One region of the Chromobacterium vaccinii genome, then DNA from elsewhere that is predicted to be linked to it. Evidence: predicted binding sites of a transcription regulator. Region 1 holds the regulator's gene; each other region holds the start of a gene.
What was found. The regulator sigma-54, encoded in region 1, starts transcription at its own class of promoters, with help from an activator protein. The targets are predictions, from matches to a motif close to CTGGCACGCTTCATGCTT.

Region 1 (5,937 bases):
CGCCACCCGCTACGACAAGCAAGGCAAGCTGATGGACCGGCTGATCGCCACCCGCATGTGGCAGTATCCGGGCAAGCCCGACGCCTATTTCGAGAACCCCGACCTGTACCAGTACCAGCAGGGCGTGCTGCAATACCATGTGACCGGCGAGACCGGCCGCTACAACAACAAGAGCCAGCAGGCCTACTTCGACAAGAAAGTCGTTTTGATCAAACCCGCAGACAGCAAGCAGCCCGAAACCCGGCTGGTCAGCAGCGCGATGTTCGTCGATACCGGCAAGCGCTTCGCCAGCTCCAAGGCGCCGTCGGTGATCTACCAAGGCAACTCGGTCGCCAACTCCATCGGCTTCAGCTATCTGGAGTCGCAGGGCCTGCTCAATCTGTATTCCAAGACCAAGATCGTCTATGCCAAATAACTCCCGCATCCTGCTGGCCGGCTTGCTGCTGGCCGCCTCCGCGCTGGCTCACGCCGAACAGGCAGACAAAACCAAGCCCATCGAAATCACCAGCGACAACGGCTGCACCATGGAGCAGACCAAGGGCGTCTCCACTTGCACCGGCAACGTGGTGGTGATCCAGGGCACGCTGCGCCTGAACGCCGACAAGGTGGTAGCCACCCAGGACCCGCAAGGCAACCAGACGCTGCAGGCTACCGGCCGCATCGTCACCTTCCGCCAGAAGCTGGACAACAACAGCGGCTGGATCGAAGGCCAATCCAGCAAGCTGGACTACGACAGCGCCAAGCACTTCGCGGTGCTGACCGGCAACGCCCGCGTCAAGCGCAACGGCGACCTCGTGATCGGCAACGTGATCACCTACGACACCCAGAGCGAGGTCTACCAGGTGATGGGCGGCGGCGCCAACGCCGGCAAGGGCGGGCGCACCACCGTGATCCTGCAGCCGAAGAACACCGCGTCGCAACCGGCGGCCGCCAAACCCGCCGCCGGAGCCGCCGCGCAATGAAGCACAGCATCCTCACCGTCACCAATCTGAAAAAGCGCTTCAAGAAGCGCACCGTGGTCAAGGACGTGTCGCTCAGCATCGAGAGCGGCGAAGTCGTCGGCCTGCTCGGCCCCAACGGCGCCGGCAAGACCACCAGTTTCTACATGATCGTCGGCCTGATCGGCGCCGACGACGGCGACATTCGCCTGGACGACGCGTCCATCACTCACTACCCGATCCACCAGCGCGCCCAGCTCGGCCTCGGCTACCTGCCGCAGGAAGCGTCCATCTTCCGCCGCATGACGGTGGAAGAGAACATCGCCGCCATCCTGGAAATCTCCGGCCTCAAGGGCAAGGAGCTGGAAAAAGAGCTGGACCTGCTGCTGGACGACCTCAACATCGGCCACCTGCGCGACAGCAACGCGCTGTCGCTGTCCGGCGGCGAGCGCCGCCGGGTGGAGATCGCCCGCGTGCTGGCCACCCGCCCGCGCTTCATCCTGCTGGACGAACCTTTCGCCGGCGTGGATCCGATCGCGGTGATCGACATCCAGAAGATCATCTCCTTCCTGAAGGAGCGCGGCATCGGCGTGCTGATCACCGACCACAACGTGCGCGAGACGCTGCGCATCTGCGACCGCGCCTACATCATCAGCGACGGCTCGGTGCTGGCCTCCGGCGAGCCGGAAGAACTGGTCAACAACGAGAGAGTGCGCGAGGTCTACCTCGGCGAGCACTTCCATCTGTAAACGATGAAACAGGCCCTTCAGCTCAAGGTATCCCAGCAACTGACGCTGACGCCGCAGCTGCAGCAATCGATCAAGCTGCTGCAACTGTCCACACTGGACCTGCAGACGGAGGTGGAGCGCTTCCTGCTGGACAATCCGCTGCTGGAGCGCGGCGACGAGCCCCGCGACGGCGAAGCCGCTCCCGACAGCGCGGAACAGCAGGAAAGCCCGGCCGAGGCCCAGGACGCCGACAGCCGCGACGACGGCGCCGGCGAACTGCTGGACTGGGGCGCCGGCAGCCGCAAGGGGGACGACAATGACTTCGACCCCATGCTCAACGTGCCCTGCCCGGTCAGTCTGCGCGAGCACCTGCTGACGCAACTGGGCGAAATCGCCCTCTCCGACCGCGACCGCGCGGTGATGCGCCTGCTGATAGAGGAACTGGACGACGACGGCTACCTGCCGCTGCAGCTGGACGAGCTGGCCGGCAACCTGCCGCTGGAACTGGAGCTGGAAGTCGACGAGCTGGCGGTGGGCCTCAGGCTGCTGCAGCAGTTCGACCCCGCCGGCGTGGGCGCGCGCTCGCTGGCCGAATCGCTGACGCTGCAGTTGCAGCGCCTGCCCGGCGTCGAGCCTGAGCACGCGCTGGCGCTGGCCATCGTCCGCGAGCACCTGGCCCTGCTCGGCGGCCGCGACTACGCCCGGCTGAAAAAGCTGCTGCGCTGCGACGACGCGGCGCTGCGCGGCGCGCAGGCGCTGATCGCCCGCCTCAACCCGCACCCGGCCACCGGCTTCGGCCACGGCGAAACCCATTACGTGATTCCCGACATCAGCGTGCGCAAGCTGCGCGGCCGCTGGGCGGCCGAGCTCAACCGCGCGGCGATGCCCCGCCTGCGCGTCAACCGGCTGTACGAGCGCATGCTGGCCGACCAGCGCGCCGGCGGCGAAATGTCGGGCCGGCTGCAGGAGGCGCGCTGGCTGGTCAAGAACATCCAGCAACGGTTTGACACCATACTCAAAGTGGCGGAAGCTATCGTTGAGCGCCAGCAATCGTTCTTTGAGCACGGCGAAGTGGCGATGCGCCCGCTGATCCTGCGGGACATCGCGGAAGAACTGGGCCTGCACGAATCCACCGTTTCCCGATCCACCAGCCAGAAATACCTGCTTTGTTCGCGGGGCTTGTTCGAGCTCAAGTATTTCTTCGGCAGTTCGCTGGAAACTGAAAGCGGCGGAGAGTGCTCCGCCACCGCGATCAAGGCCCACATCCGCGGCATGATAGACGCCGAGGACCGCGCGAAGCCGCTGTCCGACAGCGCCATCGCCGACGCGCTGGCCAAGCAGGGAATACAGGTTGCCAGACGCACCGTAGCCAAGTATCGTGAAGCCATGCAGATTCCGGCGGTGAATCTGCGCAAGGCGCTGTAGGGCGCCTCAAGAATACAATGCCGCCCGGCAACCCGACCGGGTGGTCAACACCAGAAGGAGCTAGGGTATGAACCTCAAAGTAACTGGCCTGCACCTGGAAGTCACCCCGTCGCTGCGCGAATACATCGAGAACAAGCTCGAGCGCATTACCCGCCATGTCGACCACGTGATCGACATCTCCGTCACCCTGTCGGTCGACAAGCTGGTCCAGAAGGCTGAAGTCAATGTGCACCTGTCCGGCAAGGACATCCACATCGAAGCTTCCGAGGCCGACCTCTACGCCGCCATCGACGTCCTGATGGACAAGCTGGACCGCCAAGTCCTGAAGTACAAGGAAAAGCTGACCGAACACCGCGCGACGGGCTCGGGCGAAGCGTCTCAGGCCCAGGCCTCGCTGTAAGGCCGGACTGAAGACAACGGGAGCCTCACGGTTCCCGTTTTTCTTTGCGCTTGCCGGTTTTCAGTACTATCAAGGCAACGTAGAATTCACAGTTTCACCCCAAGAGCCGCATGCATACTCCAACATGACTCTCATCGGCAAGATCCTGACCCCGGACCATATCCTGCTGGATCTGGACGTCGCCAGCAAGAAGCGGGTGTTCGAACAAGTGGGACTGCTCGTGGAAAACACCCGCGGCATCGCCCGCAGCGAGGTTTTCGACAGCCTGTTCAGCCGTGAAAAACTGGGCTCCACCGGACTCGGCCAGGGCGTGGCCATTCCCCACGGCCGCGCGCGCGGCCTCAAGGAAGCCACCGGCGTGTTCATCCGCCTGAAGGCGCCCATTCCCTTCGACGCGCCGGACGGCAAGCCGGTGCAATGCCTGTTCGTGCTGCTGGTCCCCGAGCACGCCACCGACCTGCACCTCCAGGTGCTGTCGGAGCTGGCGCAGCTGTTCTCCAGCCGCCAGATGCGCGAGCAGATGCTTGGCGCCGGCGCGCGCGACGACCTGTACAAGCTGCTTTGCGAATGGACGCCCCATGCCTAGCATCACCGTGCGCCGGCTGTATCAGGAAAACCAGCAGAAGCTGAATCTGACTTGGGTCGCCGGCACCGGCGGCTCCGACAACGTGATCGGCAACGACGACCAGCGGCCGACGCTGGCCCTGGTCGGCCACCTGAACTTCATCCACCCCAACCGGGTGCAGGTGCTGGGCCTCGCCGAGGTCGACTACCTTAACAAGCTGGAGCAGTCGGCGGCCAAGACCGCGCTGGACCAGCTGTTCCACAAGAGCATGTCGGTGGTGATGGTCACCAACAACCAGCCAGTGCCCCGGCTGCTGCGCGACTACTGCCACAGCCACAACGTGCCCCTGATGTGCAGCACGCTGGAAAGCCCGTACCTGATGGACGTGCTGCGGATCTACCTGGCGCGCGCGCTGGCGGTGTCCACCGTGCTGCACGGCGTGTTCCTCGACGTGTTCGAGATCGGCGTGCTGATCATGGGCGACTCCGCGATGGGCAAGAGCGAGCTGGCGCTGGAATTGATCTCCCGCGGCCACGGCATGGTGGCCGACGACGCCGTCGAGCTATACCGCATCGGCCCGGACACGCTCGAAGGCCGCTGCCCGCCACTGCTGCGCGACTTCCTGGAAGTGCGCGGCCTCGGCATCCTCAACATCCGCACCATCTTCGGCGAGACCGCGGTCCGCCCCAAGAAGGTGCTGAAACTGATCATCCATCTGGTCAAGGCCAACGACCAGGCGATGCAGGCGCTGGACCGGCTGAACATCCAGTCGGAAACTCAGGACATCATCGGCGTCACCGTGCGCAAGGTGGTGCTGCCCGTGGCCGCCGGCCGCAACCTGGCGGTGCTGGTGGAGGCCGCCGTGCGCAACTACATCCTGCAGCTGCGCGGCATCGACAGCACCCGCGAATTCATCGAACGCCACACCAATTTCTTGCGAGACCAGGAAAATGCGCCTGATATTGATTAGCGGCCTGTCCGGTTCCGGCAAGTCGGTGGCGCTGCGCGCGCTGGAGGATTCCGGTTTCTACTGCGTGGACAATCTGCCGGCCACCATGCTGCCGGAAGCGATGGCGATGTACGCCGACTTCGGCTACAAGGACATCGCCATCAGCGTGGACACCCGCTCCGGCCCCACCCTGGGCGCGCTGCCCAAAGTGGTGGAATCCCTGAAGGCCCAAGGCATGGATGTTCGGCTGCTGTTCCTGGAAGCCAAGCCGGAAACGCTGGTCAAACGCTTCTCCGAAACCCGCCGCCGCCACCCCCTGTCCGACACCGGCATCACGGTGGAGGAAAGCATATTGCTGGAGCAGGAGATGCTGGCCGAGGTGCTGGAGCTGGGCACCCGCATCGACACCAGCGAACTGTCCGCCAACGCCCTCAGAAGCTGGGTGCGCGAACTGGTCGATGCCGACAGCAGCCAGCTGACGCTGATCTTCGAATCATTCGGCTTCAAGCATGGCGTGCCGCAGGACGCCGATTTCGTCTTCGACGCCCGCTGCCTGCCCAATCCCTATTACGATCCGCAGCTGCGCCCGTTCACCGGCCGCGACCAACCCATCATCGACTTCTTCGCCGGCCATCAGGAAGTGGCCGAGATGATAGCCGACATCCAGGCGATGATCGCCAAGTGGCTGCCCTGCTACGGCAAGGAAAACCGCAGCTACCTGACGGTGGCCGTCGGCTGCACCGGCGGCCAGCACCGCTCGGTGTACATCATCGAGAATCTGGCGCGCTCCTTCCCCGACCGCCAGGTATTGGTCCGCCACCGCCAGTTGTACCGCGAACACTGACCATCGGCAGGGCCCGCCGCCCTGCCCGTCCAGCCCGGCTGGAGAAAGAAGCCGATGCCCCGCAAAACCGTCACCGTCGCCCTCACCG
Region 2 (5,937 bases), 460 kb from region 1:
GTGCGGAGCGATGGACGTGGTCGTCAATTGCAGATTGCCGACCGGCCCTTGGGAAACGCTCCCGCTCGAATTCGCCGTCCAGCCCTGGACAAAATTGCCGGCGGTGTTGACCAAGTAACCTTGGCTATTGACCTGGAACTGGCCGTTGCGGGTATACGCCTGCGTGCCGTTGGGCAAACCCATGATGAAGAAACCGGCATTGTTGATCGCCAAGTCCAGGCTGCGGCCGGTAGAGTCCAGATTGCCGTTACCCATGTTCTGGGTCACCGCCTGCACCTGGGTGCCGATGCCCGGCGTGGTCGCGGTGATGCCGTACAGGCTGTTGCCGTAGAGATCGGCGAACTCGGTGCGCGAGCTCTTGAAGCCGACGGTATTGGCGTTGGCCACGTTGTTGCCTATGGTGTCCAATTGCACGGACGCCGCGTTCAGACCACTCAGACCTTGTTGAAAGCCCATCTCAACTGCTCCTCATCAAGCTTTATTTAGGCAGAGTGCTTCAGGACATCTGCGCGACATTGGACAACGGCACCAGGTTGTTGCCCGGCAGCACCAGCATCGGCGAACCGTTTGCCCAGGATACCGCCTGGACCTGCTGGGTGTTGTAAGCCGTGGCGGTGGTGTTGCCGGACGAACTGGCCTGCGCCACCTTGACCTGGAAGGTATAACTGCCGCCGGCCGGCAACTGGTTGTTGTTGGCATCCTTGCCGTCCCAGCTGAAGGTCGTCAGCCCCTTGCCCGGATTTTGCAGCGGCACCGTATCCACCACATTGCCGTTCTGATCCAGCACATTGACCTGCACCGAGGCGGCGGGTCCGTTCAACAGCACGCCCGCCTGCGTCGTCTGGCCGGCGGCCGGCGCGGTCAGCGCGTTGCCGGCCACCATCACGTTCTTGCCTATCATGCTGGAGGCCATCAGCGACTGGGTGGCGCTCTGCGCCGACACCATTTGCTGCATGGTCTGGTTCAGCGTCTGCAGGCCGGCCACCTGGCTGATCTGGGCCATCTGGCTGGTCAGCTGGCTGTTGTCCATCGGATTCAGCGGATCCTGCGCGTTCAGCTGCGCGGTCAGCAAGGTCAGGAAGTTGTTCTGCAGGCTTTGCGCGCTGGTGGTGGACAAGGAGCCGCCAGTGCCCGAACCATTGGCCGTCTGAACACCGCTGCTGCCTGGCGTGGCCTGGCTGTTCAGCGAGTTGAAATTGAACGCGTTGCCGGTGGTGCTGTTGGTCGCTGCGGTAGTCATGGCGTCACCCTTTACCTGGTTTATTGGCCGAGCTGCAGCGTCTTTTGCAGCAGCGTCTTGGCGGTGTTCATCATTTCAACGTTGTTCTGGTAGGCGCGAGAGGCGGCGATCATGTCGGCCATCTCCTCCACCACGTTGACGTTGGGCATGGTCACGTAGCCGCGCTCGTCGGCCAGCGGGTTGCCCGGTTCGTACTTCAGCCTCGGCGGCGACTGGTCTTCCACCACCGACGTCACGCGCACGCCGGCCACTTGCGGCTGGGCGTTGTCCACCGGAATCGCGGTGAACACCACGTGGCGCCCCTTGTAAGGCTGGCCGGTCGAACTGGTGGCGCTTTCGGCATTGGCCAGATTGCTGGCCACCACGTTGAGCCGCATCGATTGCGCCGACAACGCCGAACCTGAAATATTGAAGAGATTAGACAGTGACATTCAATCAGCCTCCCGTGCCGCTGCCCTGGATCGCCGAGCTCAGGCCGCTGATCTTCTTGTTGAGGAAGGCCAGCGTGGTCTGATACTGCAAGGCGTTGTCGGCGAAAGCGCCGCGCTCCACGTCCATGTCGACCGTGTTGCCGTCCAGGCTGGGCTGCACCGCGCTGCGGTACTGCAGCGGCGTGCCGGAGCCTTCGCCGGCCTGATTGGCGATGTGGCGCGCGTCGGTCTGGGCCAGTTTCAGTTGCCCCTGCTTGTCCACCTGCGCCTGCAGCGCGGACTTGAAATCGAAATCCACCGCCTTGTAATACGGCGTTTCAGCGTTAGCGATGTTGCTGCCTATCACTTCGGCGCGATAGGCCTGCAAATTCAGCGCGCGCTGCTGAAAATCGAAATAGTGGGCAATTTTGTCTAGCATTGGGCAATCTCCTCGCTGGCCTACGCTAAAGCACGAAGTGTGCCAGTGCTTGAAAGCCGCGCAAAGCCAAGTTTTCACGCCGATTAGGCTTCAAGCGGCAAGTTTGCCGGCCGGGCGCGGCGCGAGCGGCGGCAAAACTTGCCGCCCCCATCCGCATCAAGCTATTTGAGGATTTTGCTTGCCGGCCCACCCAAATCGTGCCAAACCGACAATAATGTAAATAAGTAGAATGTCGGAGCAGAGCGATGCTGGCTTTGGAACAACTGCTGATCTCATTGGCCGAACCCTCCCAGGTGCAGGCGCAAATCATCACCAAGGCGCTGGAGGCGATGGGCGCCGCCCAGATAGAAGTCCACCCTTCCGGCCGCGAGCTGATAGAGCAGGCCCGGCAAAGGCGGCCGAACCTGATCATCAGCGCCTACCACCTGCCCGACATCACGGGCGCGGAGCTGGTCCGCGAGCTGCGCGAAAGCGATGATCTGTACGACCTGCCCTTCATCCTGATCTCCAGCGAAACCAATCCGGAAAGACTGGAAACGATACGCCAGGCCGGCAGCCTGGCCATGCTGCCCAAGCCGTTCACACCCGAGGAGTTCGATCTGGCGATGCAGTCGGTGATGAGTTTTCTCAACTGCCCCAGCCTGGGCGCCGAGGTCGACTCCGACATGGCGCTGATGAACGTGCTCATCGTCGACGACAGCAGCACTTCGCGCCACCACATCCGCCAGGTGCTGGAGAAGCTGGGCTTCGAGCATTTCTGCGAGGCGGCCAGCAGCGAAGCGGCCATACCCTACCTGGAGCAGGAGCCATTCAAGCTCATCATCACCGACTACCACATGCCGGGCATGGATGGACTGGACTTCGCCCGCCACGTCCGCAGCAGCGGCCTCCAGCCGGACACGCCGGTGATGATGATAACCAGCGACAGCGACAATATCGGCAAGGATGACCTGGAGGAGGCCGGCATCGCCGCCTGCTGCCAGAAGCCTTTCGACATGGACAAGATGCGCGAGCTGATCCGCACCTTGCTCAACGAGTACTGACGCCCGCGCAATCGGCGCCCAAAAAAACGCCCGGCTCAACCGGGCGTTTCATCTCCTCGGCAAGCGCTTTCGCGCCGCCGGGCAAGGCCTGCTCGCCAAGCTCAGCGCGGTGCCACCCATACCAGGCGCGAATGCGCCTTGTCCGCGCCGAAAGACTGGCGGCGCCAATAACCCTGGCTGGCATATTCGGTGCCATCGGCCAGCTCCGGCACCCGGCAGAAAGTCACCTCGCCGAAGCCGGACTTCAACAGCTGGCTGCGCGCCTTCCGCCGGGTTTTGACGCACGAAGGATGCGCGGCGTCCGCCACCCACTCCGCCGGCGCGGAAGCCTCCCAGCCCTTGGCCAGTTCCAGCTTGGGCTGAGTCATCATCGCCAGGCCGTTCAATACGGAAGACAGCAGCCCCTGCCAATCGGCGGCCACATTTTCCAGCTGCGGCGCCAACTCGCCCGGATACTCCACCCGCGCCAACTCAACTTGGTCCGCCGCTTGCAGCCAATTGACGCCATCCGGCGCGAAGCCCATCCGCACCATTGTCAGCAGCAAGGCGCGACGCTCCGGCTGATGCGCGATGAAGGCCCCGCCCTCGCCCGGCACATGCAGGAAGAAGGCTGCGGCGGGCAGATTCAGTGTATCGGGCAGGTTCGACGGCTGCCGGGTATGGGCCAAGGCGGCCGCCAACGCGCCATCCAGATGGGACACCACGCGCCCGTGGCGAGCGAAGTGTCCCCAGGCCTCGGCCAACGCCAATTCGCAGACGATGGTGGCCTGCGGAATCTCGAACACTTGCGCCGCGCGCTCCAACTCGCGCTTGATCACATCCTTCATCTGCGCCCGCGCCTCGGCGGCCTGGACCGTCTGGGCATACAGCTGCCCCACTCGCTTGGCCCAGGGCCGGGTGGCGGCGTAGCGTTGCACGGCGTATTCCATGCCACTGCTTCCTTCGAAATAAAAAGGGCCGCATTGTAGCAAACGCGGCCCCATGTCCCAACCCGTACCCCAAAGCCGCTCCAAGCCTCTAACGGCCGCCGCCCTTTCGCCGCGCCGGCGACCGGTCCTGAATGACCCCGGCGTACAGCCACTGCCGGAAGTGGTTCAGCGCCATCGGCTTGCCGAAATAGAACCCCTGCAGCAACTCGAATCCACTCGCTTTCAGATAGTTCCGCTGGCCCGCAGTCTCCACGCCCTTGACGATCACGCTCACGCCCAACTGGCGGGACGACGGCAACAGGCCGTCCAGCACATTGCCGCGCAGCGTGTCCTGCCCCAATGCGGAGGCAAAGCCTTTTTCCACCTTCAGATAATCAAAACCCCAGCGCCGCAGATAGTCCTTGTCGGCATAGCCGGAGCCGAAATCGTCCAGCGCCAGCTTCACGCCCTCCCGCTTGAGTCTTCGGATCACCTCGTGCGCGCCGGACGCCTCGCTCAATGGCGTCTGCTCCGAAATTTCCAGCACCAACGCCGCCTGCTTGGCCTGCAGCATCTCCCGCATTTCCCGGCAATCGTCGGCCAGCTCCGGCATCGCCAGATGCTCGCCGGCGATATTGACGCCGACGATGAAACCCGGCGGCAAGGCCACCTGGCGCAACTCGCCGGCCGCCCGCTTAAGCAGATAGCGGGTCAGCGGCACGATCAACCCCGCCTCGGTCGCCTCCCGGATGAACAGGTCGGCCCTCACATTGCCCTGCATCGGATGGCGCCAGCGCGCCAGCACTTCCGCGCCGACGCATTCTCCGCCCGCAGCGGTGACGATGGGCTGGTAATGGACGAAAAACTCCTGGTTGCGTATGCCTTCCAGTATTTCCCAGTCGCTGGCGCTGCGCACGCCCGCGCCGCGCCGCAGCCAGCCGGCGAACATCGCCCCGGCCAGCGCGGCCAGAACCCCCACCTCCGCGCCGAGCGCCCATCCGCGCCAGTCCGGCGGATCAAAGCCCGCCCGGCCCAGCCACCAAGGCAGGAACAGCGCCGGCAGCGCGCACGCCAGCACCGCCAGCGCATACACCGGCGCGGCGCCCGCCCCGGCCGCCCGCCGCGACAGCCACACCGCCAACTTCCGCCCCATCCGCATCCGCCCGCCCCCAGCCCGCTACCTTATAGTCCAGTGTAGCGAGCAGGGATGGCTTCGCCAGCCGCGCCCGCGCAGGGCGATCGCAGGCTATTTTTGCGGACAGTCCAAATCAAGACACAAACAATCAAATACTTATCCGGCCATTTTTCAGAAAACTGTTGCCTTGCCTCCGTAATTAATGTACAGTCCGGCCTCTTGTCATTTCACCGGGCAAACCCACACCACGCCTCTGCCCGAGTGTGTTTTCATCGTCCCTGACCCTTTACCAGGCTTCGTCCAAGCAATAATGTCGCTTTCGACTGGACCGCTGTTCGCCGCTTGCCAGGTTAGTGCCGATGATTTGCGGCCCAAAGGCGCCGTATAACCGCCACGAAATCTGGCTATAAGTGACGCCGGCATCATCCGGCCTGAAAGGATATACATGAACTTTTCCGATCTGGGCATCGCCCCGACCATCCTGCGCGCTCTGGAAGCTGCCGGCTACACCTCCCCGACCTCGGTTCAAGCCGAAGCCGTCCCGGCCGCCATCGCTGGCCGCGACCTGCTGGTTTCCGCTCAAACCGGTAGCGGCAAGACCGCCGCTTTCCTGCTGCCTGCGCTGACCAAGCTGTCGGAACGCTCCACCGGCAAGGGCCAAGGCCCGCGCGTTCTGGTGCTGACCCCGACCCGCGAACTGGCGCAGCAAGTTGAAAAGAACGCTCTGGAATATGGCAAGGACCTGCGCTGGATGAAGACCGC
Region 3 (5,937 bases), 2.5 Mb from region 1:
GGAGATTTGTTCGGCCAAATCTCCCTTCACCCTCAAGGCCGCCCTGCAAACCTGGCCTGCGGCTTCCTGCCGGTTCCCGCCAGATCCGAGGCGCGGCTGAACTCGCGATTTGCTACCGTCAAATCGCTCAGACAAACAGCCGCTTAAGACCTCGGATCTGTCACCCGGCAGCAGGTTTGAAGGGAGTCGGGGCGCGTCGGATATGTGGTGTTCTTCGTTCCGCTCAATCGAAGCGTCAAGCATAAGATATTGAGCAGGCTTTTAGCTCTTGATCAAGCCAGCCTGCCTCGCCAACAGCGCCGCCCAGCGCGGGTCTGCCGCGCTGCCGTCTTTCAGTCCCACCCCGGTGGGCTGGCGCAGCGCGGCGTCTATCAGCCAGGCCAGCTTGAAGGCCGCCAGCGGATAGGGCAGGCCGTCCGGCCGCACATTGGAAATGCAGTTGCGCTCGGCGTCGCTGCGGCCGGCGCGCGGCGCGGCGGTCAGGTACAGGCCCAGGCTGTCCGGCGAGCTCAAGCCGGGTCGTTCTCCTATCAGCATCGCCGTCATTCTTGCGCCCATGATTTCCCCGGCTTCGTCGCCCAGCGCCACCCGCGCCTCGCGCGCGATCAGCAGCGGGCCGACGCTCAAGCCCATCTCCCGCACCCGCGGCAGCAGCTCGCGCAGCAGCGGCACCGCGTGCAGGGCGGGCGCGCGCGAGGACAGGCCGTCGGCGATGAGGATCAGCAGGTCGCAGCCCTTGTCCGCTTCCGCCAGCAGCCGCGCGCGGCTGGCGTCGTCCAGCCTGCGGCCCAGGTCCGGCCGCTGCAGGTATTCGGCGCGGCTCCCGGCGGCGCTGCGGACGTCGATGACGCGGTGGCCGTCTGCCGCCAGTTCGCCGGCCAGCGCGGCGGAATCCAGCGGCGTATGCACCGCGTCGCGCGCTTGGGCGTGGGCCAGCGCGAAGCGCAGCGTTTCGCGGCAGGGCAGACTGCTGCCGGCGCGGCCAAGCGCGATGCGGGCGGCGGTGAGGCGGGACAGCTCGCCCCAGCCGTCTTCGGTGACGGGATTTTGTTTTTCTTTCACGCCACGCCCTCCATCATCGTCAGCAGCCGTTGTCGCCTATCCTGCGGCAGCAGCCTGCCGCCGCGGGTGATTTCCATCGTTTCCAGCCAGTCCTCGAACTCCGGCGCGCGCTTCAGCCCCAGCGTATTGCGCAGGTAGAGCGCGTCGTGGAAGGAGGTGCTCTGGTAGCCCAGCATGATGTCGTCGGCGCCGGGCACGCCGATGATGAAGTGCACGCCGGCCGCGCCCAGCAGCGTCAACAGCGCGTCCATGTCGTCCTGGTCGGCCTCGGCGTGGTTGGTATAGCAGATGTCGCAGCCCATCGGCAGGCCCATGAGCTTGCCGCAGAAATGGTCTTCCAGCCCGGCGCGGATGATTTGCTTGCCGTTGTACAGATACTCTGGGCCGATGAAGCCGACCACGGTGTTGACCAGCAGCGGCGAGTAGCGGCGCGCCACCGCGTAGGCGCGCGCCTCGCAGGTCTGCTGGTCCACGCCCCAGTGGGCGTTGGCCGACAGCGCGCTGCCCTGGCCGGTCTCGAAATACATCAGGTTGCCGCCCACCGTGCCGCGCTTCAGCTCCCGCGCCGCCTGATGCGCCTCGTCCAGCACGGCGAGGCTGACGCCGAAGCCGGCGTTGGCTTTCTCGGTGCCGGCTATCGACTGGAATACCAGGTCCACCGGCGCGCCCTGGCGGATCAGGTCCAGCGTGCTGGTGACGTGGGTCAGCACGCAGTTTTGGGTGGGGATGGCGTAGCGCTGGCGCACCTCGTCCAGCAGCGTCAGCAAGCTCCGGATATCGTCCGGGCTGTCGCCGGCCGGATTGATGCCGATCACCGCGTCGCCGGCGCCGTAGAGCAGGCCGTCCAGGGTGGCGGCGGCGATGGCGCGCGCGTCGTCTGCCGGATGGTTGGGCTGCAGCCGCACGCCCATCCGTCCCGGCAGGCCTTGGGTATTGCGGAAGGCGGTCACGACGCGGCATTTCCTCGCCGCCAGCACCAGATCCTGGTTGCGCATCAGCTTGGACACCGCCGCCGCCATTTCCGGCGTGAGGCCGGGAGCCAGCGCCGCCAGCGTTTCCGCGGTGGCGGCGTCGGACAGCAGCCAGTCGCGCAGGCCGCCGACGGTCAGGTGGGCGACGGCGGCGAAGGCGGCCGCGTCGTGGCTATCCAGGATCAGCCGGGTGACTTCGTCTTCCTCGTACGGGATCAGCGCCTGGTTGAGAAAGACGGTCAGCGGCAGGTCGGCCAGGCACATTTGCGCCGCCACCCGCTCCTCGGCGCTGGCGGCGGCGACGCCGGCCAGCTGGTCGCCGGAGCGCAGCGGGCTGGCGCGCGCCATCAGCGTCTTCAAGTCGTCGAAACGATAGCGGCGCGGGCCTATGGCGATGGCGTGGCTCATGTCTGGCTCCGGATGGTGGGAGAGGCCTGGGCGGCAATCTCGGCCGAACCTTGCAGCTGAGCGTCGATGCCGGCTTCGGCGCGCTGGCGGGCGGTGGCGAGGAAGTACAGGTAGCCGGCGGCCAGCATCGCGGCGAAGATGCCGGCCAGCAGCCGGTTGTAATAGACCATGGCGACCAGGCAGATCAGCGAACAGCCCAGCGCCAGCGCCGGCAGCCACGGATAAGCGGGCGCGGAGAACGGCCGGGGCAGGGCCGGCTCGCGGCCGCGCAGCCGGAACAGCGCCAGCATCGACACGATGTACATGACGATGGCGCCGAACACCGACAGCGTGACGATGTTGGCGGTCAGCGGCTGGCCGGCGATCTGCACCAGGTCGTCGCTGAAGATGGCGGCGATGCCGACGACGCCGCCGGCCAGTATGGCGCGGTGCGGCGTCTTGAAGCGCGGATGGACGGCGGCCAGCGCGCGCGGCAGGTAGCCGGCCCGCGCCAGGGCGAAGATCTGCCGCGAATAGCCCATGATGATGCCGTGGAACGACGCCACCAGGCCGAACAGGCCCAGCCACACCAGCATGTGCAGCCAGCCGCTGTGCTCGCCCACGATCAGCTTCATCGCCTGCGGCAGCGGGTCGTTGATATTGGCCAGCCGGCTCCAGTCGCCGGCGCCGCCGGCCATCACCATCACGCCGAAGGCCAGCGCCACCAGGGTGAGGATGCCGGCGATGTAGGCGCGCGGGATGGTGCGGGCCGGGTCCTTGGCTTCTTCGGCCGCCATCGCCGCGCCCTCTATCGCCAGGAAGAACCAGATCGCGAACGGCAGCGCGGCGAACATGCCGCCGACGGCGCCCCAATGGAAGGCGTCCTGCCCGGCCCAGCCGTGGCGCATGAAGTTGTCCCAGCTGAAGCCGGGCGCCACCACGCCCATGAACACCAGCAGCTCGAAGATGGCCAGCAGCGTGACCGCCAGCTCGAACATCGCGGCGATGCCGACCCCGGCGATGTTCAGCGCCATGAAGGCCAGATAGGCGCCGCAGGCGGTCCATTTGGGCGCCAGCGATGGGAATTGGACATTGAGGTAGGCGCCGATGGCCAGCGCGATGGCCGGCGGCGCGAACACGAATTCGCACAGGGTGGCGAAACCGGCGATGAAGCCGCCCAGCGGACCGAAGGCGCGGCGGGCGTAGGCGAAGGGCCCGCCGGCGTGCGGGATGGCGGTGGTCAGTTCTGTGAAACTGAAGATGAAGGCTGCGTACATCAGCGCGACGAACAGCGTGGCGCACAGAAAGCCCAGCGTGCCGGCCTGCGCCCAGCCGTAGCTCCAGCCGAAGTATTCGCCGGAAATCACAAGCCCCACGGCGATGCCCCATAGTTGCCAGCCGCCGAGCTTGCGCGCGAGGCCGGGTGTCGATGCGTTCATGGCAGACTCCTGTCCGATTGGATGGCCTTCCCGTCGGGAAGGGCGGGCATTCCCGCATCGCCCGTTTACGCAAAAAGAATGCCAGCGCCGGCGCCGGGATTCAATCCCCCATCGTAGCCTGCCGCTGGCGGATGCCATGCTAGAATCGATGACGATACGCAATCAGCGGCAGGGGAAAGCAGATGTCAGGCAGCAGCATGGGACGATTGTTTACGGTGACTTCCTTCGGCGAGAGCCACGGGCCGGGCATAGGCTGCGTGGTGGACGGTTGTCCGCCGGGACTGGCCTTGACCGAGGCGGACATCCAGACGGAGCTGGACCGCCGCAAGCCCGGCACCAGCCGCCACGTGACCCAGCGCCGCGAGCCGGACACCGTCGAAATCCTGTCCGGCGTCTACGAGGGCAAGACCACCGGCACGCCGATCGCGCTGCTGATCCGCAACACCGACCAGCGCAGCAAGGATTACGGCAATATCGCCGAGACTTTCCGCCCCGGCCACGCCGATTACTGCTACTGGCATAAATACGGCACCCGGGATCCGCGCGGCGGCGGCCGCTCCTCGGCGCGCGAGACCGCGGTGCGCGTCGCGGCCGGCGCCATCGCCAAGAAGTGGCTGAGCGAAAAATACGGCATCGTCATTCGCGGCCACATGACCCAGATCGGCGAAGTGCAGATGCCGTTCAAGGGCTGGGAGCATGTGGGCGGCAATCCTTTCTTCAGCGCCGATCCGGACATCGTGCCGCGGCTGGAGGAATATATGGACTCCATCCGCAAGAGCCTGGATTCCATCGGCGCGCGGCTGCGCGTGGTGGCGGACAATGTGCCGGTGGGCTGGGGCGAGCCGGTGTTCGACCGCCTGGATGCCGACATCGCTTACGCGATGATGAGCATCAACGCGGTCAAGGGCGTGGAGATCGGCGCCGGCTTCGGCTGCGTGACCCAGCGCGGCAGCGAGCATGGCGACGAGCTGACGCCGCAAGGCTTCGCCAGCAACCACGCCGGCGGCGTGCTGGGCGGCATCTCCACCGGCCAGCAGATCGATGTATCGATCGCGATCAAACCGACGTCGTCCATCGCCCAGCCGCGCCGCTCGATCAACAAGCAAGGCGAGGCGATAACGATGGAAACCCACGGCCGCCACGATCCCTGCGTCGGCATCCGCGCCACGCCGATCGCCGAGGCGATGCTGGCCTTGGTGCTGATCGACCATGCCTTGCGCCACCGCGCGCAATGCGGCGATGTGCGGGTGGAAACGCCGAGAATTGCGGGTCATATCGGCTAGAATGCACATATACCGGCCGGGCGGCTCGAGGCCAGTTCAACCCTGGGATGACACCATGCTGAAAAATCTGATAGATGGATTGGCCGGACGTCTGAAGAAGAACGCGCATGAGGAAGAGGCCCCGCATCAGGACGCGAGGCCGGAGCCGCCCGATATCATCATCCCCCTGCCGGAGGAGGAAGAGCCGGCCGATCTGCCCGCCACGCTCGGCTTTGTGTCCCACCAGCCGGTGATGGATCGCCAGCAGCGCGTGGTCGCCTATGATTTCTTCGTCCGCCAGGGCAAGCGCAACATCGAGGCCGGCAAACAGCAGGAGTTCGACCGGCTGCTGCTGGCCACGCTGCACAATATGGACATCTTCCGGCTGCTGGCCTACCGCCGCGCCTTCGTCCACATCGCGATGACCTCGCTCGACGACCCGCAGCTGCGCGGCATGCCGGCGGGCAGCGTGATCTTCGTGCTGGAGCCGCTGCCGGGCATGGAGGTGGCGGAGCACATGCTGCGCCAGCTGGACGAGCTGCAGAAGCTTGGCCTGCGCTTCGCGCTGGAGCCCGCCGCCTACGACCAGAACATGCTGAGTCCGGGATTGCAGGCCGATCTGTTCAGCCGGGTAGACTTCATGGTGCTGGATTTCGCCGGTCCGTCCACCCGGGTGCTGGCGCCCATCCTGGATCAGTTGCCCAAACGCTATCCGGGGGCGCGCTGGATGGCGCGCAACGTCGGCACCGCAGAGGACATGGACGTTTGCCTGCGCGGGCCGGGCAACAACCGGTTCGCCTTGTTCCACGGCCCCTT

Region 2: a site for sigma-54 is predicted at 2,118-2,135, ahead of flgB (flagellar basal body rod protein FlgB). Genes of this name have one in related genera too.
Region 3: a site for sigma-54 is predicted at 3,927-3,944, ahead of eat (ethanolamine permease). Genes of this name have one in related genera too.

The regions. Positions count from the first base shown of each region.
Region 1 covers NZ_CP017707.1:1,617,991-1,623,927, forward strand. Annotated here, with positions in the region: gene lptC (LPS export ABC transporter periplasmic protein LptC) at 1-415, shown strand, start outside; gene lptA (lipopolysaccharide transport periplasmic protein LptA) at 405-962, shown strand; gene lptB (LPS export ABC transporter ATP-binding protein) at 959-1,687, shown strand; gene BKX93_RS07390 (RNA polymerase factor sigma-54) at 1,691-3,091, shown strand; gene hpf (ribosome hibernation-promoting factor, HPF/YfiA family) at 3,159-3,491, shown strand; gene ptsN (PTS IIA-like nitrogen regulatory protein PtsN) at 3,616-4,077, shown strand; gene hprK (HPr(Ser) kinase/phosphatase) at 4,070-5,026, shown strand; gene rapZ (RNase adapter RapZ) at 5,007-5,849, shown strand; gene BKX93_RS07415 (flavin prenyltransferase UbiX) at 5,904-5,937, shown strand, end outside.
Region 2 covers NZ_CP017707.1:1,160,909-1,166,845, forward strand. Annotated here, with positions in the region: gene flgE (flagellar hook protein FlgE) at 1-456, opposite strand, end outside; gene BKX93_RS05110 (flagellar hook assembly protein FlgD) at 497-1,240, opposite strand; gene flgC (flagellar basal body rod protein FlgC) at 1,261-1,671, opposite strand; gene flgB (flagellar basal body rod protein FlgB) at 1,676-2,089, opposite strand; gene BKX93_RS05125 (response regulator) at 2,335-3,132, shown strand; gene BKX93_RS05130 (hypothetical protein) at 3,234-4,061, opposite strand; gene BKX93_RS05135 (EAL domain-containing protein) at 4,150-5,193, opposite strand; gene BKX93_RS05140 (DEAD/DEAH box helicase) at 5,621-5,937, shown strand, end outside.
Region 3 covers NZ_CP017707.1:4,088,738-4,094,674, forward strand. Annotated here, with positions in the region: gene eutC (ethanolamine ammonia-lyase subunit EutC) at 262-1,062, opposite strand; gene BKX93_RS19015 (ethanolamine ammonia-lyase subunit EutB) at 1,059-2,441, opposite strand; gene eat (ethanolamine permease) at 2,438-3,859, opposite strand; gene aroC (chorismate synthase) at 4,042-5,142, shown strand; gene BKX93_RS19030 (EAL and HDOD domain-containing protein) at 5,198-5,937, shown strand, end outside.